2 linked regions of the Methylosarcina fibrata AML-C10 genome follow. The protein of the gene in region 2 interacts with the protein of the main gene of each other region in a pairwise test. Links are inferred from orthologs where the notes say so. Each region holds a gene or a part of one and is shown on either strand. Other genes may lie near its edges.

Region 1 (15,772 bases), 1.7 Mb from region 2 along the record:
CCTGCGGTTTTTGTTGGGCATCGCCGAAGCCGGATCGTTCCCGGGCTTGATTCTTTATTTCAGCTACTGGTTTCCGGCGCCGGTCCGGGCCAAATTCGGCGCCGTGCTGATTACCGCGACCGCGGCCTCGGGCCTGATCGGCGCTCCCCTCGCCGGCTTGTTGCTGAGCGTGGATGGGTTTATGGGCTGGCAGGGCTGGCAATGGCTGTTTCTGGTCGAAGGCATTCCCTCGGTTGTCTTCGGCGTCGTTTTGTATTTCTGGTTGACCGATCGGCCGGCGCATGCGTCCTGGCTCAGCGAGGAAGAAAAAGCCTGGCTTGAGCGCACGCTGGCGGCCGAGCAAAAGTCGGCTTCCCATGCTCATGCCTCGGAGCTGAAACAGGCGCTGCTGCATCCGAAAGTCTGGCTGCTGGCCTTGCTGTATTTTGCCGTGGTCGTCAATTATTACAGCATCAGCCTATGGCTGCCGCAATTGATCAAGAGCTGGTCGGGGCTCGACAACGTGCGCACCGCGTTGCTCACCGGGCTGCCGTATCTGGTCACGGTGATCGCGATGGTGGTGGTCGGCGCGCATTCCGACCGGACTTCCGAGCGCCGCTGGCACATCGTGCTCTGCGGCTGGACGGCGGCGGCCGCGTTCGCACTGAGCCCCCATCTTCAGTCGCCCGTATGGGCGCTGATCGCGATTACGGTGGCGGCCGCCGGCATCTGGAGCATTCTGGCGCCGTTCTGGACCCTGCCCCATGCGTTGCTGAAAGACGGCGCGGCCCGTGCGTCGGGCCTGGCCTTGATCAATTCGGTCGGCAATCTCGGCGGATTTGCCGGGCCGTATTTCGTGGCCTGGCTAAAGACCGCGACCGGCGACTTCAAAACGGCGTTGCCGATATTGGCGTTGATCCTGGCGGCCGGTGTGCTGCTGGTGTTTGTTGCTGCCAAGCCGCTGAGTCGGCGAACGGACACGGGCCGTATCGATCTTAGGAGGCGATAAGATTAGCTATGGAAAAGTCAACCGGATTTTATTACAATAAACGGTTAAATTTTTCCTCTTCAGCAATTCTCATAAGTGTAAATAACCCCGTTTTAGGTCTGTTTGCGCTGTCTTGAGCTAATCGAACTAGATACTATGGATCAATACAACCTTACGCTTGGAATTCCCGGCTTTAGCTATCCGGATTTATACGATGCCGCACGTCTGAAAGATTTAATGGATGTGTTCGATGCTTCAGTAAAAAAGCATGACGTTGAGCTTTTTGACAAGTTTGCCGCTTATCGCCAGTGCCAGGGCGAAGGCATGTCGGCGGAAGCGATTTCCGATCTGATGGTAAAAATGGGGCCCTATGTCGGCCAGTTCGTCGCCCGGCTGTTCAAGGTGGAAGGCGAGCATCAGGTGCAGGCTGCGAAAATCAGGGAAGAATTCGAGACCATTTTTACCTACAAGAACGAAGTGGTCGGCAAGTTGAATCTGGCGTTCAAGGATCAGTCCATCGCCGATTGGGATGCCGCGGCGATCCAGCGTCGTTTCGATTTGCTGATTGCGGCCGCTTTTCCGGAAGCGGACCGGGACAGCGACGCCGAGCGTCGGGTGGCTCGCGCCGGCGCGGCCGTAGGATTGCTGGCGGCGCACTACAAGGCGATCGCCAAAGGCAAGGAAGGCACTTATCCGAACGCCGACGAGGCGGCGGCGAGTCTGCGCAGCCGATTGTCCGATCATGCGGAAGCCTCGTCCGAGCTGGCCGACGTCATCGCGGCGCCGGATATGGCCGGTTTCGTCAATGGCCTGATGGATCTGGTCCAGCGCTGGAGCTTCGTTGCTCAGCACAATCCCGAGATCGCAGACCACTGGCTCAGTTTCAAGTTTCCCGAAAAGCGCGATTTCGATCATCTGGTCGAACACGACACCGTCGACAAGGGCGAATTCACCGCGTGGATGGGCGAGCTGGCGCACCGGCGCCGCCGCGACGGGTTCAAATTGACCGACCCGCGCTTCAATCAGCGCGAAGTGTTGTCCGAGGTCGACCATTGCATTTACTGCCACGAGCGCGACACCGACTCCTGCTCGAAAGGCATGCGCAACAAGAAAACCAATACCTTCAAAGTCGACCCGCTGGGCGTGACCACGACCGGTTGCCCGCTCGACGAAAAGATTTCCGAAATGCACCTGGTCAAACGGAACGGCGACAACATCGGCGCGCTGGCGATCGTCATCGTCGACAATCCGATGTGCCCCGGCACCGGTCACCGGATCTGCAACGACTGCATGAAGGGCTGCATCTATCAGAAGACCGATCCGGTCAACATTCCGCAGATCGAGACCAACGTGCTGACCGACGTTTTGTTCATGCCGTACGGTTTCGAAATTTACAGTCTGTTGACCCGCTGGAATCCCCTGAACGTCAAGCGGCCGGTCATGCTGCCTTACAACGGCAAGAACGTGTTGGTGGTCGGCCTGGGTCCCGCCGGCTACACGATGAGCCACTATCTGTTGAACGAAGGCTTCGGCGTCGCCGGCATCGACGGCCTGAAGCTCGAGCCGTTGCCGTCGGCTTTGACCGGCGATGCGGAAAGCCTGCCGATGCCGATCGCCGATTTCAGGGAACTCTACGAAGATCTCGACCAGCGCGTGCTGGCCGGGTTCGGCGGCGTCGCCGAGTACGGCATCACCGTTCGCTGGGACAAAAATTTCCTGAAGGTCATTTATCTGACGCTGCTGCGCCGCGCCTCCTTCCGCGCCTATGGAGGCGTGCGTTTCGGCGGCACGGTCACGATCGAGGACGCCTGGGCGCTGGGTTTCGATCACATCTGTATCGCCTCCGGCGCGGGCAAGCCGACCATCATCGATCTGAAAAACAATCTGCTGCGCGGCATCCGCAAGGCGTCCGATTTCCTGATGGCGCTGCAATTGACCGGCGCGGCCAAATCGTCGTCGCTGGCCAATCTGCAGGTGCGCCTGCCGGCCGGAGTCATCGGCGGCGGTCTGACCGCGATCGATACCGCGACCGAATTGATGGCGTATTATCCGGTGCAGGTCGAAAAGATCCTGAACCGCTACGAAACGCTGGCGGCGGTTTACGGAGAAGCCGCCGTGCGCAATCGCTACGACCGGGAAGAACAGATCATTCTGGAGGAGTTTCTGAGGCACGGCCGCGAGATTCGGGCCGAGCGCAAACGCGCCGAGGCCGCGGGCGAACAGCCGAATTTTCAGCCTCTGGTCGAAAAATGGGGCGGCGTTACGCTGTTTTACCGGAAAGGCATGCACGATGCGCCGGCCTACCGGCAAAACCACGAGGAAATTTCCGAAGCGCTGGAAGAAGGCATTGCGCTGGCCGAAGGCATGAGCCCCATCGCTGCCGTGCCCGATGAGTTCGGTCACCTCTCAGCCGTCGAATTCGACAAGCTGGCGCTGGAAAACGGCCGCTGGACCAGCAAGGGCCACGCCGTCCGGGTGCCGCTGCGCAATCTCTACATTGCCGCGGGCACGTCGCCGAATACGATTTACCAGAGCGAATACCCCGATACGTTCGTCATGGACAAATGGTTCTTCCAGCGTTACCAGCCGGAATGGACCGACGGTCAGGTCGAACTGGTGCCGATGCACGATGAAGCCGCGCCCAAGCTCGGCAAGCCGGCGCCGTTGACTTCGTATCAAAAAGACGGCAAATTCATCAGCTTTTATGGCGACAACCATCCGGTTTATGCCGGCAACGTGGTCAAGGCGATGGCCAGCGCGAAAAACGGTTATCCGTATGTCGTCAAACTGTTTGAAAAAGAACTGGCGAGTTTGAATCCCGCCGCTCAGGCCGAGCGCGACGCCGCGCTGAAACGGCTGTTCGCAAAGCTGGACGAGGCTTTCACCGCGACCATCGTGGCCATCAACCGGCTAACGCCGACCATCATCGAAGTGGTCGTGAAAGCGCCGATGGCGGCGGAAAAATTCCATCCGGGCCAGTTTTACCGGGTGCAGAATTTCGAAGCGCTTGCTCCGGTGGTCGAGGGCACCGTTCTGGCCGCCGAAGGACTGGCGTTGACCGGCGCGGAGGTCGACAAGGAAAAAGGCACCATCTCGCTGATCGCGCTGGAAATGGGATCGTCTTCTCGTTTGTGCGCGACCTGGAAGGTCGGCGATCCGTTGATCATCATGGGCGTCACCGGCACGCCGACCGAGATTCCGACCGGACAAACGGTGCTGCTGATCGGCGGCGGCCTCGGCAACGCGGTGCTGTTCTCGATCGGCAAGGCGCTGCGCGCCGCCGGCAACAAAGTGATTTATTTTGCCGGCTACAAATACCGCCGGGACATTTTCAAGATCGAGGACATCGAAGCCGCTTCCGACATCATTATCTGGTCGGTCGACAACACGCCGGGAGCCGAACCGTTCAAGACGACGCGTCCGCAGGACAAGACCTTCATCGGCAACATCCTTGAATGCATGCTGGCTTATGCGAAGGGCGAACTGGGCGATACGCCGATTTCGCTGAGCGACGTCGACCATCTGATCGTCATCGGTTCCGACCGTATGATGGCCGCGGTGAAGGATGCCCGTTACGATGTCCTGAAGCCGTACCTGGGCAAGGTGCAGCATGCGGTCGGCTCGATCAATTCGCCGATGCAGTGCATGATGAAAGGCATTTGCGCGCAATGCTTGTGCAAGCACGTGGACGCCGAAAGCGGCAAGGAATATTTCGTCTATTCCTGCTATAACCAGGATCAGGATCTGGACAAAGTGGATTTCCCGCATCTGAATGCCCGTCTCAGGCAAAATACGGTGCAGGAAAAATTATCGAATCTGTGGCTGGATTATCTGCTGGAAAAACGGAAAGCGGCGGAAGGCACGGATTGAGAATCGGTCGGCTTTCCTTTTTGGAAAGCCGATTTCAAGCCGCCGCCGGACAAGGTTCCGGCGGCGTTGATAGAGTGCGGCCTATGACAAACGCTTGGCGATACGGCTGTAGGCTTCCTTGAGTTCCTCTCCGATGATTTTGGCTTTGGCGATGTATTCGTCGGAGGTTTCGACCGTATCGTCGGCGATATCGGCCGCTTTCTGCCGGATCTGGCTCCATTGGCTTTCAGCCGCGTCAAATTCTTCCTTGGCTTCCATCGAGGCGAGATGAAGCTTCAAGCTGATTTCATCCCGTTCGGTTTTCAGCTTCTCTATCAGTTTTTCGAAGTCTTGTTTTACCGTCATTGTCCACCTCGTTCGTGCGAAATAAAAGGAACTAAGCCAGGGTATGAGCGAAGTCTAAACTGTTTGCGGGTATAATGCCATCGATTTCTGAAAGGTTTCTGCCGCCGTGCGAGGACATGTTTTTTCGGAAATAAATTCAGGAGCGCGCGATGCGGTTCGATTCAGACCCCAGGGCATCGAGCGCTCCCCACTATTGCCAACCGCTTGTGAATCCGTTGAATATGAAAATCGCCATTCTGTCCCGCAATGCCAAACTGTATTCGACTGCCCGGCTGGTTGAGGCGGCGGAAAATCGCGGGCATCAAGTGCGGGTGCTGGACGTCTTGCGCTGCTACATGAACATCACCTCGCATAATCCGTCGATACATTACCGGGGCGAGGATTTAACGGGATTCGACGCGGTCATTCCCCGCATCGGCGCCTCGGTGACTTTTTACGGAACGGCGGTGCTGCGGCAGTTCGAAATGATGAACGTCATGCCGTTGAATGAGTCGGTGGCGATTTCCAGGGCGCGCGACAAACTGCGCTCGACGCAACTGTTGGCCCGAAAAGGCATCGGCCTGCCGGTGACCGGATTTGCCAATAATCCCGACGACATCACTGATCTGATCGAACAGGTGGGCGGCGCGCCGCTGGTGATCAAGTTGCTGGAAGGCACGCAGGGGATCGGCGTGGTGCTCGCCGAAACTCATAACGCCGCCGAAAGCGTGATTCAGGCGTTCATGGGGCTGAAGGCCAATATCATGGTGCAGGAATTCATCAAGGAAGCCGAAGGCAGCGACATTCGCTGTTTCGTGGTCGGCGACAAGGTCGTGGCCGCGATGAAGCGGCAGAGCCGGCCGGGCGAATTTCGTTCGAATCTGCACCGCGGCGGCACCGCCTCGCTGATCCGGCTGACGCCCGAGGAGCGCTCGACCGCGGTGCGGGCGGCGAAAGTCATGGGGCTGAACGTCTGCGGCGTGGACATGCTGCGCTCCACTCGAGGGCCGGTCATCATGGAAGTGAATTCATCGCCGGGACTGAAGGGCATCGAGGCCGCCAGCGGCAAGGACGTCGCCGGATTGATCGTCGAATTCATCGAAAACCGTTTCAAAACGTTGGAATCGACTAAAGAAAAGCCCTCTTCCCAGCCGTCGCCGCGGACCCGCACTCGCGGAAAAGGCTAAAGCATCTTCGATTTGTATACCCTGTAATCGGGTTGGGATAACGCATTAGGTTCGAATGCACTTCTTTCCGGGCAAGGAAGGCTTCTGTCGCTATTGGTTCAAAAGCCGGCTGTTTTTTCCGGAAATGTACGATTATTCGGCGAAATTTTTCCCTCCTTGAAATAGCTTTGCCGAATCGCCATTGTATCCGTTAACCGAAGTTTTATTTCAAACAACCGGCAGGGCGAGGCGATGGATCCGGGTTTTTACCGGATTTTTCCTCTCCGGGCTCTGCGATTATTCTGATAACCTTAATTTTAAGGAGTATTCAATGGCAAAAGCACAGCAACAAGCGGTCATCGTTTCAACGGTTCGGCAGGATTCCGGCTCGGATTATCACGACGATGATTTTACCGACGACACCGATTTTCCGAATTTGGCGGAAGGCGCGGACAAGGACGCGAAAAAAGCGAGCGCGCGCAGAAAAATAGAAATTTATTGGGAAAAAAAGCGGCTGAAAGAACAATTGGATGATTTCGATGAATCCGAGTTTGATTTTTGAGCGCAAAGAAAAATTAAACAACCTTGAGCGCTATCCGGAACTGCCCGGGAAGCACCGGTCAAGCCGAAAAGCCGGGAGTACCCTTTCGTAAGAGTTCCATTCAAAATCTTCGTTTCTGATGACGTCGACGCGTCAGGCAGCCCGGACATTCGTTATTGAGGGGCAATTCCCAATAAGGAGTCGAGTTTCTTGAGACGCTCCAGCTCATACAGTTCGTCGAATCCCCCGACGTGCAGAGCGCCGATGTAAATTTGCGGGACCGTCCTGCGTTTCGTTTTGCGTATCAATTCCTCCCTCAGACCGGGATTCGACCCGACGTCGATTTCCGTATAGCCGGCGCCTTTTTTATCCAGCAAGCGCTTGGCCATGATGCAATAAGGACAAATGCGGGTAGTATAAATGACGACGTCAGTTCTCATAAATAAGTCTGAAAAGGTGTTCGATCGGGGGCGAAATTGTCGAGGATGGCGCCGGGCGGGTCAACCGGAGCGCAAGAAAATTCCAGAAAGTCGAGACGGACCGGTTCCATCACGGTCATGTTGCCAACCGATGACGAAAAATCGTCCGGCCATCGCTGAGGCCATGAGCCTTGCGAATCTCAGACAGTGTCTGGAATGGATTTCTCTCCATGCGCTTGTTCAAGAATTTTGGGGCGGTCTGGATCTAATTCAACCCGCCTGCCGGTAGATTTGCCGCTCTTTTTTCAGATACAATCAGACTGTCCCGAGAAAAAGAAACCGATCGCTTCATGCCGAATTTCCGTTTTGTCAAATACCTGTTCAGCAGTTTCCTGGATCTGGTGCCCATTTTTGCCGTCGTTCTGGTCTTTCAAGTGTTTGTGATCAAACAGCCGGTTCCTGATCTGGAGCGGTTAATATCGGGTTCGCTGTTCGTAATTCTCGGTCTGACTCTTTTTGTCCAGGGACTCGAGCAAAGTCTGTTTCCGCTGGGTGAAGACATGGCTTACGCATTTGCCCGCAAAGGCAGCCTGTTCTGGCTGCTGGTCTTCGCCTTCTGTTTGGGTTTTGGCGCGGCCATCGCCGAACCGGCTCTGATTGCGGTCTCCAGGGAAGCGGCGAATATTGCCAGTGAGGATCATCTGATCGATGCCACTGACGCAGCGAAAGATAGTTATGCGCTGGGGTTGCGTATTACCGTCGCTTTCTCTATCGGCTTGGCCATCTTGATTGGCGTATTAAGGATTATCCGCGGCTGGCCGGTGCATTACCCCGTTTTCGTGGGATATGTCTGTGTCGCCGTCATTACGAAGTTTGCTCCGTCCGAGATCATTGGCATTGCCTATGATTCGGGCGGCATTGCTACGTCGAGCATCACCGTTCCGCTGGTGACCGCTCTGGGAGTCGGTCTGGCTACCGTCATCAAAGGCCGCAATCCCATAACGGACGGCTTCGGGTTAATCATCTTCGCCTCCTTGTTGCCGATGATTTTCGTCATGATTTACGGGATGGCGGCATGACCGAGTGGTTAGTTCATTTTGGCCTCAAATTGCTGGTCGTCAGCCGGGATATCTTGCCGATTATTGCGACCGTGATCGGCTTTCAATTGCTGGTGATCAGAAGGCCGCTGGCGCATCCCAGGAAAGTGGTCTTTGGTTTTATTTATGTTCTGTTGGGAATTGTTTTCTTTCTGGAAGGGCTGGAAATGGCTTTGTTCCCTTTGGGAAATTTGATGGCTACCCAGTTGACTGATCCTGAGTTTTTGGGTGTGAGTGCGCTTGACGAGTCCCTTTCCTGGCAGACTTATCGCTGGGTATATCTATTCGCCGCCAGTATTGGTTTCGCCACGACGTTGGCCGAGCCGGCGCTTCTGGCTGTTGCCCTCAAAGCCGAACAAATTTCGGGAGGGACGATTCGGGCTTGGGGGTTAAGAATTTCTGTTGCGGTCGGTGTCGGGTTCGGGATCGCCCTCGGCACCTTTCGGATTGTTACAGGCTCTGAGCTCTATTGGTTCATCATAAGCGGTTATATTATCGTAATGATACAGACGCGCTTCGCTCCTAAGTTAATCATCGGCCTGGCTTTTGATTCCGGTGGCATTACGACCTCCATGGTAACCGTCCCCATGGTGACTGCTCTGGGTCTGGGGCTGGCCACCGCTTTGCCCGGCCGAAACCCCGCTCTGGATGGTTTCGGTCTGATCGCCTTCGCCAGCTTGTTTCCGGTCATTTCGGTACTGGGCTATGCGCAAGTTGCCCAATGGCTCAACAAAAGCGGCCTTTCTTCCAATTCGTGAGGTAATCCATGCATTTCAAACTCATCATAGCGTTCGTCGAAGACGACAAAACCGACCTGGTGCTCGATGCCGCCCGCCACAGCGGAGCCAAGGGCGCAACCGTGATCAGCAACGCCCGCGGCGAGGGCATGAAGCAATCGAAAACTTTCTTCGGCCTGACTCTGGAAGCGCAGCGCGACGTCCTGTTGTTGCTGGTCGAAGAACACATCAGCCGGCATATCCTGGAAAAAATTGCCATTGTGGCGGATTTCGACAACAAACCCGGCACCGGCATCGCCTTCCAGATCGATGTCGAGGATGCGATCGGCGTCCTGCATCAGGTGGAAGCATTAACTCAAGAACTCGAGGGGACTATATGATTGAAAATCGCCTTATTATCCGGGTCAGGGACATCATGAAAACCGACTTCGGTACGATCGACGGAATCGCCACTGTGCGGGATGCCTTGAACAAAATGAAAACATTGAAGACGTCGGTGTTGATCGTCAACAAGCGTCATGACGACGATGAATACGCTTTGATCAACTGCGGTGATATTGCGCGGCATGTGCTGGCCAAAGACAAAGCCCCGGAGCGGGTGAACGTCTATGAAATCATGACCAAACCGGTCATTTCGGTCCATCCGGACATGGACATCCGCTATTGCTCGAGGTTGTTCGCAAACTACAATCTGGTGCGGGCACCGGTGGTCGAAAACAAAAAGGTGATCGGCATCGTCAGCCCCAATTCCCTGGTTTTGGACGGACTGTACAAATTGACTCAATAAATGGCATCGGATACAAAATAGCAGTACAATTTTCAACTTGCAGAGTAAGGATGTTGAAGAGTGGAAGTTCCTAATGGGGTAAGTAGGTGATCCGATTATCAATGTTGTTGTTCTGTATTAACCGTAAGTTTTTATTCCAGGAGTTCAAAATGGCAACAGGCACTGTTAAGTGGTTTAACAACACAAAAGGGTTTGGTTTTATTGAACCTGCAGAAGGCAAGGAAGATGTTTTCGTCCATCATTCGGTAATTCAGGGAGAAGGATTTAAAACCCTGACTCCTGGTCAAGCGGTTACTTTCGACATCGAATCCGGCCCCAAGGGATTGACTGCCGTCAACGTCTGCCCTTCCAAATAACGGCAGCGGGTTTATTCGACAAAAAACCCGACGGCCTGCCGAATCCAGCGGTTGAGCAATTTCTTGTAGCCGCTGCGATTTGGCCGGTTTGCCGGTTCCTCGGTCGTAAGGAATAGAGCCCATTCCGCTATCGGTGAAAGATCGGCCGGACGGAACAGACAAGGCCGCGCACTCTTGTTTTTATTTTTCGGATTTATGTGCGGACAAAGCCGGCCTGGAATGGCGGCAACGGCTTAAGGTCCCGAAGCGTCTGCGGGATCGCCTTCATATGGCGTGGCATAACTGCATTCTTTCTGAGGGCAGACCTTTTCGACGCCGCGCCGTTTGGTTTCCTTGATGGTCAGAATCGGCCATTGGCAGGCCGGACAGGTTTCTTTGAACGGCGCATTCCAGAGTGCGTAATTGCATTTGGGATATTCCGAACAGGAATAAAAGATTTTGCCGTTGCGCGATTTGCGTTTCAGGAGACTGCCTTTTTTGCACTGCGGACATTCGACTCCGGTGTCCAGAGGTTTTTCCAGAGGCTCGATATAGCGGCATTTGGGATAGGCGCTGCAGCCGATGAATTTGCCGTAGCGGCCCGCCTTCAGGACCAGCGGCGAAGCGCAGCTTGGGCACGTGCGTCCTTCCACCACTTCGGGTTCGTCCGGACTTTTGGCGTCTTCATTGAGATTTCGGGTATACGAACATTCCGGATAATTGGTGCAGCCGACGAACCGGCCGTTGCGGCCAAGGCGTATGGACAACGGACTGCCGCATTCCGGACAAGTCTCGTCAATGGCTTCCTGAGTCACGTCCTTTCGCTGGACGCTTTCGTCCTTGTCCTGAATCAAGGACGTAAACGGACGCCAGAATTCGCCCATCAACGGAATCCAGTCTTTTTCGCCGCGGGAAACGGCGTCCAGATCATCTTCCAGTTTCGCGGTGAAATCGTAGTCGACGTATTTCGTGAAATGTTCGGTTAGAAACTTGTTGACGATTCGGCCGACGTCGGTCGGATAGAAGCGTTTGTTTTCCAGAGTGGCGTACTCTCGATTCAGCAGCGTGGAAATGATCGACGCATAGGTGGAAGGCCGTCCGATGCCATGCTCTTCCAAAGCTTTCACCAGGCTGGCCTCGCCGTAACGCGGCGGCGGCTCGGTAAAATGCTGGCCGGCGAGGATGTCGTTCAAGGGCACCGGCCGCCCTTCTTCCAATACCGGCAAGAAACTTTCCTTGTCGTCGCTGTCGGCGGTGTCGTCCTTGCCTTCCAGATACACCGCCATGAATCCGGGATTGGCGATCGATGAACCGGTGGCTCTGAACACGTGTTGGCCGTTGTCGCCGCAGGTCAGATCCACCGCGATCACGTTTAACGTCGCCTGAATCATTTGGCAGGCGATGGTCCGCTTCCAGATCAGATCGTACAGCTTGAATTGTTCGTCACTCAGGTAGGCCCTGAGCTGGCTCGGCAAGTATCCGGGATAAGTGGGGCGTATCGCCTCGTGTGCTTCCTGTGCGTTTTTCGATTTGGTTTTGAAAAGACGCGGTTCTTTAGGAACGTTTTCGGCGCCGTAGGTTTCGGCGATCAGTTTGCGCATTTCGGCAACGGCTTCTACCGACAGATTGACGGAGTCAGTACGCATGTAGGTGATCAGGCCGGCGGTTTCGCCGCCGATATCGATGCCTTCGTACAACTGCTGGGCGACCATCATCGTGCGCTTGGTCGTAAAGCCCAGTTTGCGGGAGGCTTCCTGCTGCAGGGTCGACGTAATGAATGGCGGGGCCGGGTTGCGTTTTTGCTGCTTTTTTTCCAGTTTCGCGACCAGCAGCTTTCCGTCCGCCGCATCGAGCAGAGTCCGTTTGGCTTTCTCGGCCGAGACTTCGTCGGTGAAGCTGAATTGGTTCAGTTTTTTGCCGTCGAAGTGGGTCAGCCTGGCTTTAAAGTTTTGTTCCTGGGCCGTCAGCAAGGCTTCGATCGTCCAGTATTCCTGGGTCTTGAAGGCTTCGATTTCCTGTTCGCGCTCGACGATCATCCGCAGCGCGGGGCTTTGCACCCGTCCTGCCGAAAGGCCTCTGCGAATTTTTTTCCACAATAACGGCGACAGATTGAATCCCACCAGATAATCGAGGGCTCTGCGCGCCTGCTGGGCATTGATCAGATTGGTGGACAGATGTTCCGGATTGGCGATCGCTTCGGTCACCGCTTTTTTGGTAATCTCGTGAAAAACGACGCGGTGCACCGGCTTGTCCTTGAGAATCTTTTTTTCTTTCAGCAATTCGTAAAGATGCCAGGAGATGGCCTCGCCTTCCCGGTCCGGGTCGGTTGCGAGGTATAAGGCATCGGCGGATTTAAGGGCTTTGCTGATGGCCTGCACGTGGCGCAGGTTCCGTTCGATGACTTCGTATTTCATCGCGAAGTCATGCTCAGGATCCACGGCGCCTTCTTTGGGCACGAGATCGCGCACGTGACCGTAGGAAGCCAATACCTGGAAATCCTTGCCCAAATATTTTTCTATGGTTTTGGCTTTTGCAGGCGATTCTACAATGACAAGATTCTTGCTCATTTATTCCGTAAGGAAAGGTGAAAGTTGGCAGAAAAAACTGTGGCTGATTTGCCTTTCGCCTTTGACCCGATTTATTTAATTAATGCAGATAGGCCGGCACCAGATCGTAGACGATGTCTTCCATTCTGGAAAATGCAATTTCTTCGTCCGGTTGACTGAGTAATACCATTAATACGATCCATTTCAGTTTTTCGATCGATATTTCTTCATTTTCCAGAGCCATGACCCGGTCGATGACGATTTCCCGATTGGCCGGGTTCAAGATTCCGCTGTGTTCCAGAAACATGATGAAATTGAGGCAGTCGAGATCGAGCTTTTCTCTTTCTTCCGGACAGAAGATACGGAACGCCGCGGTCACTGTCGGCCGGATGGCGCGTTGCACGCTCAGCGATTCCAGCCAGTCGAAGGCTTTGCTCACCTCTAGTTGATCAAAACCCGCTTCCATTAATTCGGTTCTGATCACGTCGCTGTCCGGCAGTATTTCAATTTCGTCTTCCATATAATTTTCAAACAAATACATCAGGACATCAAAAATATTTTCTTTCATAAAGGTTATTTCCGCCTATTTAAGTCGAGTATAGCAACCGCCGGGGGTGGCTTCGATGTAACCCTGCAATTCCAGAATCAGCAACATTGAGGAGATTACTTCAACGGTTTCACCGGAATTTTCAACCAGCGTATCGATAGATGTTGGGCTGAACATGACAAGATTCAATAATGTTTGTTGCTCCAGGTCAAGTGTTGATTGCGTATCGGCAGGTGTATATTTATTATCCTGCTGATTATATTGGTTTAATTCTTCAAGAATGTCCTGACAGGATTCTACCAGTTTCGCGCCTTCCCGGATCAGGGCATTGCAGCCGCGGGCCAACGGATTGTGAATCGATCCCGGAATGGCGAATACTTCGCGGTTCTGCTCCAGCGCGAACCTGGCGGTTATGAGCGATCCGCTTTCCCTGGCCGCCTCGACCACCAGCAAGCCCAGGCAGAGCCCGCTGATGATGCGGTTCCTCCTGGGAAAATGATCCGCCCTGGCCGGCGTTCCCGGAGGAAATTCCGAGACGATGGCGCCGGAACTCACGATCTTGCCGGCCAATTCCTTGTTCCTTGCGGGATAAAGGCGGTCCGGTCCGGTGCCTGCAACGGCTATCGTTTGGCCGGGACCGCTCAGTGCTCCTTGATGGCTCGCCGCATCAATGCCCAGGGCGAGACCGCTGGTGATGACAAAACCGTACCGGCTCAGCGACTGGGCAAAATTGAATGCGGTTTCCAAGCCGAGCGAAGAAGGGTTACGGCTGCCGACGACGGCAATTTGCGGACGCGATAACAGGCCGGTATCGCCGCGGACGAAAAGTACGGGAGGTGGATCGGAAATTTCCTTTAATTGCGGCGGATAAGCCGGGTCGGTGAAGGTTACGAGATTGTTGTGTTCTTGTTGCAGCCAGGAAAGGTCGAGATCAACCGTGGACCAGTCCGGGTTTTTGATTGCGTGAATTATATCAGGTTTCAGGCCCAATGCGGAAAGAGCTTGGACCGATTCCTCAAAAAGTTGGCTGGGCGCATGCGTCTCGAGCAGCCTCAGGAAGGTTTTGCAGCCGATGCCCGGCGTGCGCAACAGCGCCAGCCAATATTTGATTTCGTGTTCGAAATGTCGAGTCTTAATTTTCAGGGAGTTTGAACTTTGTCTAAAACGTGAATGGCCTGATGAGCTTCCATGACCAGAGCGTAACTGATGCGTTCAAAAGAACGGAACACCATCAGCTTGCCGGCCATCTCATCGGGAAGTTGAACCAGATCGTTCTTGACCCGGCTGTACGGATCGGGACTGACTCTGCCGTGCTGCAGGATGTCCAGTTCGTGGCCGGGTTTCAGCCCGTCGCTGGTGCCTCTGTCGATCACGACGACACTGTATCGTCCGATTTGAGTAACGCCGTCGAGTACGCCAATGATGTTACCTTTTATACTTTCTTCCGGAGGAGTGGGAAAATAGTTCAGAATAATTTCTTCGTTCAAGTTTTCCATGATCCGGTCGCCGATGCGAATTTCGCCGCTCGCCTTGGTGATCGACAAAGTGGCCGGATCACCGGGCTGCAGCAGCGAGGCATCGGCGATGTAATCGGCTTCATAACCGAGGACTTCACGGGTTTCGGGATCGGTATACGTATCCCCTGCCCGATAGACGGTAAATGACTGGCTGGTAGCGGCATCGATCGACCGGACATAGATTTTGTCGCCGATGCCTGCGATCAGATGCTCGCCTGCAAAATCGATGACGTAGGGCGCCTTGTCCAGCTCGTTTTTGCCGACTACCCTGGGAGACGTCAGGTATTTGGCGATCGTATCGGCGGGTATCAGCTTGACCGCTTGTTTTATGCCCGTTTCCCGAATGCAGGGTTTGAGTTTGCCGCCTTCGGAAACGGCAAAATTTGTCCGGCCGCTTTTGACGTCTTCCTCGCTGATCACGCAGGGAGCATCGGAGGCCGGTCCGGCGAGAGGAGCGGTTTTGGATAAGCTCAGTTGCGGTTTGCCGTTGACAATCGAAAAATACACCGTATCGCCCGGATAAATCAGATGGGGATTTTTGATTTGGGAATTATAACTCCACAATGCCGGCCATTGAGATGGGTTTTTTAGAAATTTTCCGGAGATGTCCCATAACGTATCGCCTTCGACCACGGTATAGTGATCGGGATGGGACGGATTGATCTGAATCTCATCAGCCCATGCGGCCGCGCTGACTACGAAAGGAACTATAAAGCCAATGAGTGTTCGAAAAGCCATGTCTGAATCCTGCCGGTTCTTTTAGTCAATTTGAATTCAAAGTTTAGAAGATTTCATATAGAAATCCAGGCGATTCTATGAACCAGTCCAAACTCTTGATCTGCGGCAGGAAAGAGAAAACGATTTCAATAGACTAATGAAGAGCGCGCCATCTTTGCGCCCTAGTGAATGTTTCCTTGGT
Region 2 (15,613 bases):
TTTGCGGCGGCAGAAAGCGTCTCGGCGCGGGTTATTTCGTCGAACCGACCGTGCTGGTCGATACGACTCCGCAAATGAAAGTGGTGCAGGAGGAAATTTTCGGCCCGGTAGTGACCGCGATGCCGTTCAAGGCTATGGACGAACAGTTGATCCGCCAGGCCAACGACACCATTTACGGACTGGGAGCGGGCATCTGGACCCGCGATCTCGGCAAGGCCCATCGTCTGGCCAATCAATTACAAGCCGGCTCGGTCTGGATCAATTGTTACAATATTTTCGACGCCGCGCTGCCTTTCGGCGGCTACAAACAGTCCGGCTGGGGACGCGAGATGGGCTCCGCCGTGCTCGAACACTACACCCAGGCCAAGGCCGTCACCGTCAATATCGGTTGACTCGATACAGCAAGCCGGCAAACGGCCGCAAAGTGAAAGCCGCCCGAACTCCCCAGCCTCAGGCCATCACTTCGTTACCACGGCAGAGCGGCCGATTCGGTTAGATGGCCGCCCAGCCGGCCGTACAGACAAACCGAAAGATCATCGCACCCAAAAGCAGCCTTCAGGAGTCTTTCAGCCCGATGTTGGTGCACAAAATGCGGGTTAAGCACAATTCGGCCCGTTTATTTGCCGAGAAACAAGCCATTTTATGCCGTTTTCAGAACTTGGCATTAATCCTGCTTACATTCCGGTAAGACCATTCTCCTCGTGTGTTGTACCTTCCAGGCGCTATTCTGTATAGAATCAAGCGCCTTTTTTTTACCTTCCGGATCGGCATCGGCTAGCCAGGACGCGAAACCGCCCGGGCCCGATAAATCGAATATATAATTATGAAGACCGGCCACTGCGCCGGGTTTCTGATTCAACCGAGAGCCATTCATGCCAATGAACAACCGAGAGCACACAGCGGAACTTCTCTTCGCCGGTCCGATAGCCGACGAATACAACATACTCAAACTGATCTGCCCGCCCGCCGCAGAGATCAGCCGGCGGGTCGGCGAATTTGTCGGCGCCTGGTCGCCGTCTTATTCCTACTCGCGTCTGAAGCTGCTGGAAATAGGCTGCGGCACCGGCATCACAACGACGCATCTGGCGGCGTGCGGGGATATTCTCGACATCGTCAGCGTCGACAATGCGCCGGCAATGCTGTCCCAGGCACGGCAAAACCTGGCGAGAGAACTTGAGAGTGGACGCTTAAGCCTGATCGAAAAGGATGCGCTGTCTTATTTGCAAGAGATGCCGGCGGCTTCGGTCGACGTCGTCGCCAGCGCCTACACACTGCACAATTTTTTAAACGGCTACCGGAGACGAGTGCTCGAAGAGATCCTGCGCGTTCTCAAACCCGGAGGACTCTTCGTCAACGGCGACCGCTATGCCATGGACGATGCCGCCGAGCAGCTCAGAAACACCCAGGAAGAAGTCAAAAGCTATTTCCGGGTTTTTCTCGAAATGAACCGCCCGGATCTCCTGGAACAATGGGTCGTTCACTTGTTCAGCGACGAGTCCGAAGAGCACATCATGCGCCTGAAGCCCGCGCTGGACGCCATGGTCGAGATCGGCTTCCACGACGTCGCCTGCCACTTTCGGGACGGCTCGAATGCGTTGGTCAGCGCCGGTAAAGCCGGGCCATAGGCAGACGGTTTTGCCGGAATACCGGTCTTTTCGCGTTAAGGGCACCGATCACCGAAAGCCCGAGCATCATTGTTTTTTTAAAATATGAACCACTGCTCATTTTTATCAGTAGGCGTTTATTCTTTTTCCCGGGCCTATCTACACTAGGAGTCACAACGGCAGCTTACCGGGAGAGAAATTCATGATCCAATCCACTCGTTTAAAACCGGTCTACATGGCTTATTTGATCGGCATCGGTCTTGTCATCGGCATTCCCGACGTCGTCTTCGGCCTGTTGATCGAGTTGGTTCATCATTTGTTCGAGTTTCTCCATCTGTTGTTCGAATGCATCGAAGGCACTCTGGACCACGTCGTTGAACACGTATTCCATACCGACCGGCACGAGACCCAGGTCATCGTGTTTTATCTGATGTTGACGATGGCTGCCGGCGGATTGTGGTATTTGGGCTCCGCGTTGATAAAAAAAGGGCGCCGGTTGAAGGACGATCTGATCCTCCGCTGGCGAAAAAGCAAATCGCATTGGCTGCTTTATTGGTCCGAGCAATCCTTGACGAATAAAATCAAACTGATCGCCATGGGCAATGCGATCCTTATCCCTGCTCTCCTTCTCTGCTTCTAAAGACCCGTCAAATTGTCTTTTTTGGCCATAAGGCGTTAACGACCCAGCTGGGTTGCCTGAAACGGCAATCCGACCGGCCTCCTCGAATCTGCCGCCCCCGCATCCAAACCGCGACGAGCCCGTCGACAACGCGGCATACGCCTGGAACACGAACGGATGCAATCCCATAACGCGACTGCACCCGTTCCAGCCAGACGACCATTCAACCCAAACGGAAGCCGGAGGATGCCTTTTCCTATGCAGCCTGATCCAGCTTGAAGGCCGAATGCAGCGTTCTGACGGCAAGCTCCAGATATTTCTCGTCGACGACGACCGAAATTTTGATTTCGGAAGTGGAAATCATCTTGATGTTGATGCCTTCGGAGGCCAGCGCCTGGAACATCGTGCTGGCGATCCCGGCGTGCGAACGCATGCCGACCCCGACGATGGAGATTTTGACGATGGCGTCGTCGCCGGTCACTTTTTTCGCGCCGAGTTCGGCACGAGTAAGTTCCAGAGATTCCTTCGCCCGCAGATAATCGTTGCGATGCACGGTAAAAGTAAAATCGGTGGTGTCGTCCTCGGCGATGTTCTGCACAATCATGTCGACTTCGATATTGGCCTCGGCGATCGGGCCCAGGATTCTGGACGCAACGCCCGGTTTGTCGGGAACGCCGGTGATCGTCAATTTCGCTTCGTCCCGGTTGAAGGCGATGCCTGAAATTAAAGCGCTTTCCATTTGTGAGTCCTCGTAGGTAATGAGCGTGCCCTTACCTTCTGTAAATGATGATAATACGCGTAACGCGACGTTGTATTTACCGGCGAATTCGACCGAACGAATCTGCAGCACCTTCGAGCCCAGACTGGCCATTTCCAGCATTTCCTCGAAAGTGATCTTGTCGAGCCGGCGGGCTTTGGGTTCGATTCTAGGATCGGTGGTATACACACCGTCGACGTCGGTGAAGATCAGGCATTCGTCGGCCTTCAACGCCGCGGCCAGCGCCACTGCGGTCGTGTCGGAACCGCCCCGGCCCAGCGTGGTGATATTGCCGTGTTCGTCGACGCCCTGAAAGCCCGCCACCACGACCACATTGCCCTGATCGAGCCGGGCGCGCATCCGGGAATCGTCGATATCGCGGATGCGCGCTTTGGTATGGCTGCTGTCGGTCAGAATTTTGACCTGGCCGCCGGTAAACGAATACGCGGGACAGCCGATTTCCTCCAGCGCCATCGCCAGCAAGGCCACGGTCACCTGTTCCCCGGTCGAAACGAGTACGTCGAGTTCGCGCGCGTTGGGCTGCTTTTGAATGTCTTTGGCCAGCGCGATGAGACGGTTGGTTTCACCGCTCATCGCCGATACCACGACGACGATCCGATCGCCAAGGTCGTGCGCCTGTTTCACCTTCTCGGCGACCGCCTTGATCCTTTCGACCGAACCGACCGAGGTGCCGCCAAACTTGTATACGTATAATGCCATTCGCTCTATCCTTTATGCCGTTTGCTGTTGCACCCAGGCGGGAACGTCGGCCAGCGCTTTGGCCAAACCTGAAGGATCGTTGCCGCCTGCCTGAGCCATGTCGGGACGTCCGCCGCCCTTGCCCCCGACCTGGGTCGCGACGAAATTGACCAGATCGCCGGCCTTGATTCGTCCGATCTGGTCCTTCGATACGCCGGCGGTCAGGCTGACCTTGTCGCCGTCGACCGCCGCCAGCACGATGGCGGAACTGCCCAGTTTATTTTTCAATTGATCGACCAGATCGCGCAGCGATTTGGCGTCGACGCCGTCCACCTTGGCCGCCAGCACCTTGATGCCGTTGATCTCGACCGCTCCGGAACTGAGTTCGTCTCCCGCCGAGCTCGCCAGTTTGGCGTTCAGGCGTTCGATCTGTTTTTCCAGCGCGCGTGTTTTTTCGAGCAGTTGCTCGACCTTTTCGGCCGCTTTGTCGGGCGAGCTTTTCAACAGGCCCGAAATGGACGCGAGCGCTTTGTCGCGGCTCGCGATCCAGTCGATGCAGCCTTGTCCGGTGACCGCCTCGATCCGGCGCACGCCCGAGGCAACGCCGGTCTCGCCGACGATCTTGAAGCAGCCGATGTCGCCGGCGCGCTGGACGTGGGTGCCGCCGCACAGCTCGGTCGAAAAATCGCCGATTTTCAGCACGCGCACTTCGGCGCCGTATTTTTCTCCGAACAGCGCCATCGCGCCCGCTTTGACCGCCTCGTCCTTGGCCATGATTTCGGCCGATACCGGCGCGTTCAGGCGAATCTGTTCGTTGACCAGTTGTTCGAGCCTTGCGATTTCTTCCGGCGTCACCGGTTCGAAATGCGAAAAGTCGAAACGCAGGCGTTCGGAATTGACCAGCGAGCCTTTCTGAGTCACGTGCTCGCCGAGCACCTGTCTGAGCGCGGCATGCAATAAATGCGTAGCGGAATGGTTGAGCGCGGTCGCTCTTCTGTCGGCGGCATTGACCTTGGCATCGCAGGTCTGCCCTTCGGTGAAGGTGCCGGCTTGCACCTTGCCTTTATGCAAAAACAGGCTGCCCTGCTTTTGCGTGTCGGACACTTCGAATACGGCATTGCCCGCGGTAATGTTTCCGCAGTCGCCGACCTGTCCGCCCGATTCGGCGTAAAACGGCGTTTTGTCCAGAACGATCACGCCTTCCTCGCCGGCCTGAAGTGAATCGACCGGCCGGCCCTGCCGGTACAACGCCAGGATTTTTACCCGGTCGTCCACCTGATCGTAGCCGGTGAATTCGGTTTCGGCGTCGAGCTTGATGTCCTGGTCGTAGTCGGAGCCGAAACTGCTGGCCGAACGCGCCCGCTCCCGCTGCGCCGACATCGCGACTTCAAAGCCCGCATGATCGATCGAAAGACCGTGCTCGCGGGCAAAATCGGCGGTCAGATCCACCGGAAAACCGTAGGTATCGTAAAGCTGGAATACGGTATCGCCGGGAATCACGCGGCCTTCGAGGCGGGCGGCGCAGACTTCGAGAATCTTCATGCCTTGGCCCAGGGTTTCGGCGAAGCGTTCTTCCTCTTTTTTGAGAACGCGTTCGACCTGCATCTGCGCGTTTTTCAGTTCGGGATAGGCGTCGCCCATCGCCTCGACCAAAGGCGCCACCAGCTTGTAAAAAAAGATGTCGTGTATGCCCAGCCGGTAGCCGTGGCGAATCGCTCGGCGAATGATCCGGCGCAGCACGTAACCCCGGCCTTCGTTCGACGGCAGCACGCCGTCGGCGACCAAAAAGGCGCACGAGCGGATATGGTCGGCGATTACCCGCAGCGAACTCCGGTTCAAGTCGTCGGTGCCGGCCAGCGCGGCCGCCGCTTTCAGCAAGGACTGGAACAAATCGATTTCGTAATTGCTGTGCACGCCCTGAGACACCGCCGCGATCCGCTCGAGCCCCATGCCGGTGTCGACCGAAGGCTTCGGCAAGGGCGTCAGGGTGCCGTCGGCGGCGCGGTCGTACTGCATGAACACCAGGTTCCAGATCTCGATGTAGCGGTCGCCTTCTTCGTCGGGAGACCCCGGAGGTCCGCCCGGTATCGATTCGCCGTGATCGTAGAAGATCTCGCTGCATGGTCCGCACGGGCCGGTGTCGCCCATCGACCAGAAATTGTCCTTGGCGCCGATCCTCGAAAAGCGCGTGGGATCCACGCCGATCTCATTCAGCCAGATGCTTTCGGCCTCACTGTCCTCTTCAAACACCGTCACCCAGAGTTTTTGCGGCGGAATGTCCATTTCCCCGGTCAGAAAATCCCAGGCAAAGTGAATCGCGTCTTTCTTGAAATAATCGCCGAAACTGAAATTGCCGAGCATTTCGAAAAAGGTATGATGCCGCGCGGTATAGCCGACGTTCTCCAGGTCGTTGTGCTTGCCGCCGGCGCGGACGCAGCGCTGGCTGGTGGCCGCACGGGTAAAATCCTTGTGCTCCCGGCCCAGAAAGACGTCTTTGTATTGCACCATGCCGGCGTTGGTAAACAACAGGGTGGGGTCGTTGCCGGGAATCAACGAACTGGACGGTTCGATGGTGTGTCCCCGTTGCCGGAAGAACTCCAGAAAGGCGGAGCGCAGTTCTGCGCTGGTCATCTTTTTCATAGTTGCGTCGGTTAACTCAATTTAATATTCAAATGCTCAAATAATTCGGTAATCATTTCCACGGGGAATCCACGCTGCATTAAAAACCGGCTGCGCCTGGCCCATTCCCTGGCCTCCATTTTTCTCTCCCGTCCGTATTTTTTGCCGTAGACCCGCTCCAGCAATTCCGCCCAGCTTCCGGCCGCGGCCCGGACGAGCTGTTCAAGATCAAAGGCGAACGCCTCTTCCCTGCCCGGGTCGATGCCGGCCTGCTTTAATTCATATCGGATGTGTATCGGACCGTAGCCTTTTGCAATACGCGATCGGGCATAACTTTCGGCGTAGCGCGCATCGCTCTGAAAGCCTTCGTCGGCCAGTTCGTCGATCACCGCCAGCGCTTCATCGCGTCCGAAGCCTTTCGCCGCCAGTTTTTGCTGCAACTCCTTCCGGCTGTGTTCGCGCGCCGCCAGCCAACGCAGGCAGTGGTCCCTGATGTCCCGGCCGGCCTCGCTCATGTCCGAAGCAGCTTCGGATTATTCCTCGTCCAGCTCCGGTTTATCGGAATACACAAGGGTTTTTCCGAACGCTTCGGCTCTGATTTGTTCTTCGATCTCCTTGGCTTTTTCGGGATGTTCTCTCAAAAACTGCTTGGCATTGTCTTTGCCCTGGCCGATTTTTTCGTCTTTGTAGCTGTACCAGGAGCCGGCTTTCTGGACTAGACCGAAAGTAACTCCCAGGTCGACCAATTCGCCGAAGAAGGAGATGCCTTCGCCGTACAAAATCTCGAATTCAGCCTGTTTGAACGGCGGCGCCACCTTGTTTTTCACCACCTTGACGCGGGTTTCGTTGCCGATCACTTCTTCGCCTTTCTTGATCGCGCCGATGCGGCGAATGTCGAGGCGGACGGAGGCGTAGAACTTCAATGCGTTGCCGCCGGTCGTGGTTTCGGGATTGCCGAACATGACTCCGATCTTCATGCGGATCTGGTTGATAAAAATGACCAGCGTATTCGAACGCTTGATGTTGGCGGTCAGTTTCCGGAGCGCCTGGGACATCAAGCGGGCCTGCAAACCCATGTGCGAGTCGCCCATGTCGCCTTCGATCTCGGCTTTCGGCGTCAAGGCCGCCACCGAATCGACCACGACGACGTCGACCGCGCCGGAACGGACCAGCATATCGGTAATTTCCAGAGCCTGCTCGCCGGTGTCGGGCTGCGAGACCAGAAGCTCGTCGACGTTGACCCCGATTTTTTCAGCGTACGCCGGATCCAGCGCATGCTCGGCGTCGACAAACGCGGCCGTGCCGCCCAGCTTTTGTGCTTCGGCAATCACCTGCAGGGTCAGCGTAGTTTTGCCCGACGATTCCGGGCCGTAGATTTCGACAATCCGGCCGCGCGGCAAGCCGCCGCACCCCAGAGCAATATCCAGACCCAACGATCCTGTGGAAATGACTTCAATATCCTTGGCGGCCGCCACGTCGCCCATGCGCATCACCGAGCCTTTGCCGAACTGTTTCTCGATCTGCATCAATGCCGCGCCCAGCGCTTTCTTTCTGTTTTCGTCCATTGCCAATGACCTGTAAGTAAATGGAATAAAAGGAAGTATTACACAACCTAACCCCTTATTATGACATACGGGGGCTGATTCTGGTAGTACTGATTTGGCTCCAGCCGGGAACCGGAATCCTCCGCCGATGCAGCGTCCCAAACTCGATCCGAACCGGTTGTCACAACAAGATCGTTGATTTCCATGCCCCTCGGAATCGCTCCCGAGGGAACCGATTACCGTCGATGCCGGTCAATCCCATCATGGGCCGGGACGCGTATGGGCGGAGGGAAGGCGCTATATGAACACGTCTCGTGTAAAAATCATGAGGTTCGGAAAGACTTCTTGAACCGACCCGACGATGCTTCCAGGCCCTAGGGTTCAGATCCAATTTGAACAAGGAAATTCCCTGGACAAATTCATTAGACCTGCCGGGACAACCCGTAACAGGCAACCGTCCGGCCTGCCGAACGGGTGCTTTTCAAGCGCCGGACCGAACCGATCTGCTCGACCTAATAAGCGCAAGGAACCGGAGATAACGAACATGGCTGAAGAAATTAAACCGTATACCGAGGACTCGCTTATGGAAGAGCTGGGAATTACCGCCGAGGAAATCGAGAAGCGGAAAGCCTTTCTGGAATTTCGCGACGAAGACATCGAAGAACTGGTCGGCATAAACAAACTGGCCCAGGACTACGCCGATCCGGTCATCGAAGCGTTTTACAAGCATCTGCTCTCGTTCGAGGAAACGCGGGTTTTTTTTCTCGATCCCGCCCTCCTCAACCGGGTCAAGCTGGCGCAGAAAGCTTATTTTTCCAGGCTCACGCAAGGCGAATACGATAAAGAGTATGTCAAGGACCGCCTTCGGGTCGGCGCCGTGCACGAGTACATCGGGCTGCCCGTCAAAATCTATCTCGGGATGTACAGTTTCTACATCAGAACCGTGGCCGACCATCTGTTCGAAGCCTACAAAAATGAACCCGGAAAAGCGCTCAAAGCCTTTATTTCACTATTGAAAATCATCTTTCTGGACATCGGTCTGGCGATCGACACCTACATCAACCGCCGCGAGCAATTGATCGGCCAACAACAGGAAGCCATGCGCGAACTGCCTACCCCCGTGCTCCAGGTTCGGGAACGGTTATTGATTCTGCCGGTGGTCGGCCTGCTCGAATCCTACCGCGCCCATCAACTGACCGAGCAACTGCTGGAAAGCATCAGCACCACCCGCGCCAAGGCCGCCATCGTCGACATTACCGGCGTTCCGATAGTCGATTCCAAAGTCGCCAACCATCTGTTGCAGACGGTCAGCGCGGCCCGGCTCATGGGCGCGACCGTTATCCTGACCGGCTTGTCGTCGCAAATTGCGCAGGCTCTGGTGGCGATCGGCGTGGATTTGAGTCAGGTGAAAACCACGGTCGATCTGCAAAGCGGACTGGAAGAAGCGGAGCGCCTGCTCGGCTATCAATTGATCTCTGTGTGCGACGTAAACACAGATCAGACCGATTCGTAAAAATTTATGAACACGCCCATCCTGAAACAAGGCCCTTATTTGATCGCGAGCCTTCAACCCGATTTGAGCGATACGGAATTGCTGGAACTCCAGGATGCCCTGGTCGAGCAAGTGGGCCAGTTCCGTTCTCGAGGCGTCATACTGGACGTGACGCTGCTCGACGTCATGGATTCCTTCGCGACGCGAACCTTGCGCAATATCGCCCAGGCGGTCAGTTTGCGGGGAGCCGAAACCGTCATTGTCGGCATCCGGCCCGAAATAGCGTTTGCCATGGTTCAGTTGGGACTGGACTTGCGCTTTTCGGGCATTCAAACCGTGCTGGATCTGGAAGAAGCGCTGACGATCCTGGCACACCAAAACCCGGAACGGGATCAACATGGCTGATGTGGTGCAGGTGCCGATCCGGTCGGATGCCGATATCGTCACCGTCCGCCAAAGGGCTCGCCAACTGGCCAAGGAGCTGGGATTCTCGACCAGCGAACTGACGATGATCGCGACGGCGATTTCCGAATTGGCGCGGAACATTGTCGAATACGCCCGGCAGGGCGAGATGACCCTGTCTCGAATCAATCAGGGTAGCCATCGCGGCCTGATCATCATCGCCCGCGACCGGGGGCCCGGCATAGCCGATGTCGAACGGGCCCTGCAGGACGGATATTCGTCCGGCAAGGGACTGGGGCTGGGATTGCCGGGCACCAAACGCTTGATGGACGAATTCGAGATCGTCTCCAAGCAGGGCCAGGGCACGACTGTGAGAGTCGCCAAATGGGTGCGCTGATCGAGCACGGCATCGCCGAGCGGACCTTTCCGGGCCAGCGCGTTTCGGGAGACCGGGCGGTCGTCGTGCCGTTTCGGAAAGGCGTTCTGGCGGCGGCCGTGGACGGCCTGGGCCACGGTGAAGCCGCCGGCCTGGCGGCGGGCATAGCCGTTGCAACGATGGAATGCCATGCCGATGAAGAACCGGCTGCTCTGGTGAAAATCTGCCACCGCCAGTTGCGGGGAACACGCGGGGTGGCGATGAGCCTGGCCGCGATCAACGCCTCCGAAAGCAGCATGACCTGGCTCGGCGTAGGCAATGTGGACGGGCATTTGCTGCACATAAGCGTTCGGCCGCCAGCACACGACAGCCTGTTGCCGCGAAGCGGCGTCGTGGGCTATCAGTTGCCGCCGCTGCACGCCTATCGTCTTCCCGTCACCGCAGGGGATCTGCTGATATTTACCACGGACGGGATCGCCGGCAATTATATAAATGGCCTGCCCGTCCAGGACCCGATTTTAAGATATCAACCGGTCCAGGAAATAGCCTGGCGCATTTTGGGCCGATTCGGCAAAACCACCGACGACGCGCTGGTGCTCGTCATTCGCTATTTGGGTCAGCGGCCATGACAGAAAAAGAACAAGGCTTCATCAAACGTTACACGGCCGCCCTCCAGTCCTATCTGGTCGAAGGCGGAGAAGCCGGGCTCGAGCGCGCCTATGCGCTCGGCCATCAGGCGGTCGAGTCCGAATTGGGTGTGCTGGACATGGAGTCGATTTTCCGGGACGCTCTGGCCGCGGCTTTACAGCAACACACTTCCCTCGCCGCAACCCGCCGGACGGTCGCGATGGCGGCGGAATTCTGGGCCGAAAGCCTCGCTCCGTTCGAGATGACTCATCGCGGCTACCGCGAAGCCAACCACGAATTGCGCCAGCTCAACGCCCTGCTGGAAAGCGAAATCGCCGAGCGCAAGCGGGCCGAGGCCGAACTGCAGAAAGCCCACGACGAGCTGGAACAGCGGGTTCGTCTCCGTACCGCCGAGCTGGCTCAAGCCAATAAAGAGCTGCAGGCGGAAATCGCCGAGCGCAAACGCTACGAGGAGCGGCTGCAACTGCGCGATCGCGCCATTGAAGCCTCCAGCGCCGGCATCATCATTACCGACGCCCGCAAACAGAACCATCCGATCATCTACGCCAATCCGGCCTTTGCCCAGATGACCGGCTACAGCCAGGCAGAACTGATCGGGCTCAACCCCCGCATTTTACAGGGCCCTGAAACCTCCACGGAAGCTCTCGAAAGCATCCGCGAAGCGCTAAGAACCTCGCAGCCGTGCCTGACGACGTTAAAAAACTACCGAAAGAACGGCACGATCTTCTGGAACGAGCTGTTCATTTCTCCGGTTCGCGACAGCGAAGGGAATCTCACCCATTACATCGGCGTCCAGACCGATGTAACCCAACTGCGCAAAGCCGAGGAAGAACGCCATGAAATGGAAATCGCCAAACAGATCCAGCTTTCCTTGCTGCCGGGCTCGCCATTGCAGGTCAGCGGCGTGGTCATCGCCGGCTACTGTCTCCCGGCCAGCCACGTCGGTGGGGACTATTTCGACTATTTTTACGGCCAGGACGCGATCGACATCGTGATCGCCGACGTCTCCGGACATTCGATGGGAGCGGCGCTGATCATGGCCGAAACGCGCAGCACCCTGAAGGCGGAAGCCCTGCGCACACTGCACCTTCCCGCCGACGGGGAAGCGCTGCAGACCGAGGCGGGCACCGGAGAGATTCTGCGCGTTCTAAACGCCCTGTTGTACGAAGACCTGAACCGCGCCGAGCTTTTCATTACCATGTTCTACATGAAATACAACCCGGCCACGCGCCGGCTGAGCTACGCCAACGCCGGCCACAACCGACCTTTGCTGTTGCCGGCAGGAGCGAAAGTCTGCCGCGAGCTGGATGCCGAAGGAATCATTTTCGGAGTGGCCAGGGAAATCGTCTTCGAGGAGAAAAGCATCGTCCTGAATCAGGGGGACCTGGTTCTGCTTTATACCGACGGCGTCACCGAAGCGCAGAATCCGGCCGGCGAGTTTTTCGGCGCCGAGCGCCTGGCCCGGCTGCTGGCCACGCAAGGCCCTCATGCGCCGCAAGAAATCATCAACAAAATCGTCAAGGAACTTAAAAGTTTTTGCGAAGGCAATTCTTTTGCAGACGACGTGTCGATGGTGGTTCTGAAGGCGATCTGACGGATTTCGGGGAACGCCGAAGCCGGCCTTTCGTTGATCGTCGCAGCTCAAACGAACCGTCATGAATCCGGCCGGAAAGCCTCGATATAAAAGACAAGACTTCCCGAACGGTCAATTTATATATCCATAAACAGCATCGGAATGCCGTAGGTCAACACGAAATAGCTGAACGCCATGAGCAGGCTGCTACTCATTTTAAACTCCAGCAATTGCCGAAAAATATAACTGATGATGACGATATACCAGAGCACCAGGACGATGCCGAGGCCAATCGAAACTTCTTCCGCTCTATCGATATGCTTTACGATCATCAAATGATACAAGCCCTCGGTGGCGGTCGCCAGGGTCATGATGAAATTCTCGCAAACGAAAATGGCCGTATAGAGTTGATTGTAGTAATACCATTTCTTCTGGACCAGCAAGATGACGCCGACCGTCGAAAAGGCCATGATGGTTCTCAAAACGACTTCCAACGTGCCGTCGGCGGGATCCGAGATCAAACCTTCGACGATCATTCCCGAAACCAGATAAAAGAGCACGTTTTTCCACATGAAGGATTTGGGTGGAATTAAATCGGCCGGGTTATTGACAAAAAAACAAAGCGCTAGGTACTTGAATAATAAATCCATGGAAAAAAGTTTGAGATAGTCCGATTACACAAAAAGGAATGCATTCAAACCGACGACACTATCGGCCCTTTAATTGTATTATTTTTTATACGGGAATTGCTAATGGCTTGAGGGGAGACGGATCAAAAATAAGAAAATCGAATTCGCGGAATGCGGCAATCATGGCATCCGACTTCAATGTTCCATGCGCACTCCTTCGCTTCTTCCGATTTTTCTTTTGAGCGGGCATGCGGAAAAATCCGGCTCAGGATGGGTTGCGTTTTTCAACCGTCAGCATCTCCAAAGCCAGTTCCGCCATGTTTTCAGAGCCTCCGCCCAGCCCTAATTGCGCCTTGACGCCCTCCAGATTCCCGCGCATTTGCCGGGCGTAATCGGCATCAGTCAGGATTTTCAGGATTTCGGCCGAGAGATTTTCGGCGCTGGCCTCGTGCTGGATCAGCTCCTTGACGATGCCTTTGCCGGCGACGATGTTCGGCAAGCCGATGAACGGCGTTTTTACCAGAAGGCGGCCCAGCCAATAAGTCATCGGCGCCAGTTTGTAAGCGATGACCATCGGAACGGTCAGCAGCGCGATTTCCAGCGTCGCCGTGCCCGAGGTCGTCATGATCGCATCGCAGCATTGGATCGCGTCGTAAGGCTCGTTTTTAACGACCGTGATCCCGACCCGGGCCGATTGCAGATAGACTTGCAGCAACTCGTCGGGAATGGAGTCGGCCTGGGGCAGAAGGAACCGGACTTCGGGCAGGACGGCTGCGATCGCCTCGGCCGCTTCGAGCATAACCGGCAACATGCGCCTGATTTCGCCGATGCGGCTGCCGGGCAACAGACCGACGATCGGCCGGTCGGAGCTCAATCCGTAGCGCATGAAATCTTCGTCCCGGCCGAAGCGCGGATGGACCTTGTCGATCGACGGATGGCCGACGTAACGCACCGGCACGTTTTCGGCCTGGTAATATGCCGTTTCGAACGGAAAAATCACCGCCATCATGTCGATCACTTCGCCGTATTTCCTGACCCGGCCGGGCCGCCAGGCCCAGACCTGAGGGCTGACGTAAAACAAAACCTTGACGCCGAGCCGTTTGGCGTATTTGGCCAGCTTGAAGTTGAATTCCTTGTAATCGACGCAGACCAACAGATCCGGTCTTTCCTCCCGGACGATTTGCCGCATCAGCTTGAAAGCGCGCCGGATGTCGCCGTAATGTTTGACGACCTCCACCAGGCCGATTACCGCGATTCGGGCGGAGTCGTAACGGACGTCGATGCCCGCTTCCCTCATCCGGGCACCGCCCATGCCGATACCGTGAACGGCCGGCAGGCGCTTTTTCAGCTCCAAAAACATATGCGCGGCATGCCGGTCGCCGGAGGCTTCGCCGGCACTGAACAAAACGGTCGGAGAACGCTGCATCGAAGGGGATCCGCCAGCGTTTCAGGCGCTCAGCACGCCCCGGATCACGCCGGCAATTTCCTTAATCGTGTGGTCTTCGATCGAAGAACAGATCGGCAGCGACAAACAGCGGCAAGCGATGTCTTCGGTCACCGGCAAAGTCACGCCGGCGCACTCTTCTTTGAACGCATTTTGCTGATGCAGCGGCACCGGATAATACACGGCACAGGCGATCTGCTGATCCTGCAGCGCTTTCATCACTTCGTCGCGCCGGTCGCATAAAAGCGTGTATTGATGATAAACGTGCACGCCGAGACCGTCTTCGTAAGGCGTCGCCAGCGGCAAGTCGCCCAGCAGTTCGGAATAAAGGTGCGCGGCGCGGCGCCGTGCCCGGTTATACTGGTCGATGCGCTTGAGTTTGGCCCGGAGAATCACCGCCTGCATTTCGTCCAGACGACTGTTGTAGCCGATGATGTCGTGATAATAACGGACTTTCGAACCGTGATTGTGCAGCATTTGCAGGGTTTCCGCCGCTTGGTCCGAATTGGTCACGACCAGTCCGCCGTCGCCGAAAGCGCCGAGGTTTTTGCTCGGGAAAAAACTGAAGCCGGCGGCGTGTCCGATCGATCCGGTCTGCTTGCCGTTGATTGAAGCTCCGAACGACTGGCAGCAATCTTCGATCAGCTTGAGATTGTGTTTCTCGCAGAGGCCGGCGATGGCCGTCAAATCGGCCGGCTGGCCGAACAGATGCACCGGCATCACCGCTTTGGTAAGCGGCGTAATCGCTTGTTCGATTGCTTCGGGCGAAATATTGAAAGTTTTGGGATCGATGTCGACGAAGACCGGTCTGGCACCGACGTATTTAATGGCTTCGGCGGTCGCAATAAAAGTGAACGCCGTGGTAATCACTTCATCGCCGGCGCCGATGCCTTCGGCAAGCAACGACAGATGCAGGGCGTCGGTTCCGGAAGCAACGCCGATGGCGTGTTTGACGCCGAGATACTCGGCGCATTCCCGTTCAAACGCCTGAACGTTAGGACCTAAAATAAACGAACAACGGGCGATCGTTTCGGCCAGCCCTTGCTCGACTTCCTCCCTGATTTCAGCGTATTGGGCTTTCAGGTTCACCATCGGTATCATTGTCATGCCTTTTCTAATTACTCGGTAATCGGTTGATTTGAATTCGGAAACGAAACGGGCTTCGGATTAATGCAAAAGCTCGCCGATCTTGATCGCCGTCGCCAAG

Evidence for each region.
Region 1: the proteins of recA (region 2) and dprA interact in binary tests that used the Bacillus subtilis proteins (3 or more experiments, as listed by UniProt). The link is inferred for Methylosarcina fibrata AML-C10 from one-to-one orthologs.

The regions. Positions count from the first base shown.
Region 1 is NZ_KB889965.1:3,813,677-3,829,448, forward strand. What follows is about bases 12,400-15,335. They hold dprA (DNA-processing protein DprA), read right to left. Parts: upstream 14,426-15,335; coding sequence 13,373-14,425; downstream 12,400-13,372. Other genes in these bases: topA (type I DNA topoisomerase), read right to left, coding at 12,400-12,810; A3OW_RS0117880 (DUF494 domain-containing protein), read right to left, coding at 12,890-13,357; A3OW_RS0117890 (LysM peptidoglycan-binding domain-containing protein), read right to left, coding at 14,476-15,335. Also shown: A3OW_RS0117810 (MFS transporter), read left to right, coding at 1-988; A3OW_RS0117815 (FAD-dependent oxidoreductase), read left to right, coding at 1,124-4,837; A3OW_RS0117820 (hypothetical protein), read right to left, coding at 4,919-5,182; rimK (30S ribosomal protein S6--L-glutamate ligase), read left to right, coding at 5,404-6,348; A3OW_RS0117835 (PA3496 family putative envelope integrity protein), read left to right, coding at 6,659-6,889; grxC (glutaredoxin 3), read right to left, coding at 7,042-7,308; A3OW_RS0117850 (DUF1538 domain-containing protein), read left to right, coding at 7,638-8,366; A3OW_RS0117855 (DUF1538 domain-containing protein), read left to right, coding at 8,363-9,142; A3OW_RS0117860 (P-II family nitrogen regulator), read left to right, coding at 9,151-9,501; A3OW_RS0117865 (CBS domain-containing protein), read left to right, coding at 9,498-9,908; A3OW_RS0117870 (cold-shock protein), read left to right, coding at 10,058-10,264; more of topA, read right to left, coding at 10,498-12,399; more of A3OW_RS0117890, read right to left, coding at 15,336-15,591. UniProt on the Bacillus subtilis protein: Protein that helps load RecA onto ssDNA during transformation. Binds cooperatively to circular ssDNA, is able to bridge different segments of DNA. Favors the loading of RecA onto SsbA- or SsbB-coated ssDNA and formation of RecA-DNA filaments.
Region 2 is NZ_KB889965.1:2,097,523-2,113,135, forward strand. Bases 5,848-8,624 are described here. They hold recA (recombinase RecA), read right to left. Parts: upstream 7,864-8,624; coding sequence 6,832-7,863; downstream 5,848-6,831. Other genes in these bases: alaS (alanine--tRNA ligase), read right to left, coding at 5,848-6,319; A3OW_RS0110045 (regulatory protein RecX), read right to left, coding at 6,331-6,813; A3OW_RS0110055 (protoglobin domain-containing protein), read left to right, coding at 8,387-8,624. In the rest of the region: A3OW_RS0110015 (aldehyde dehydrogenase family protein), read left to right, coding at 1-392; A3OW_RS0110025 (class I SAM-dependent methyltransferase), read left to right, coding at 873-1,625; A3OW_RS0110030 (hypothetical protein), read left to right, coding at 1,807-2,244; A3OW_RS0110035 (aspartate kinase), read right to left, coding at 2,480-3,700; more of alaS, read right to left, coding at 3,713-5,847; more of A3OW_RS0110055, read left to right, coding at 8,625-9,355; A3OW_RS0110060 (STAS domain-containing protein), read left to right, coding at 9,362-9,739; A3OW_RS0110065 (anti-sigma regulatory factor), read left to right, coding at 9,732-10,133; A3OW_RS0110070 (SpoIIE family protein phosphatase), read left to right, coding at 10,121-10,741; A3OW_RS0110075 (PP2C family protein-serine/threonine phosphatase), read left to right, coding at 10,738-12,354; A3OW_RS0110080 (hypothetical protein), read right to left, coding at 12,471-12,905; lpxB (lipid-A-disaccharide synthase), read right to left, coding at 13,228-14,388; A3OW_RS0110095 (DegT/DnrJ/EryC1/StrS family aminotransferase), read right to left, coding at 14,410-15,507; A3OW_RS0110100 (Gfo/Idh/MocA family protein), read right to left, coding at 15,574-15,613. UniProt on the Bacillus subtilis protein: Multifunctional protein involved in homologous recombination, DNA repair and competence.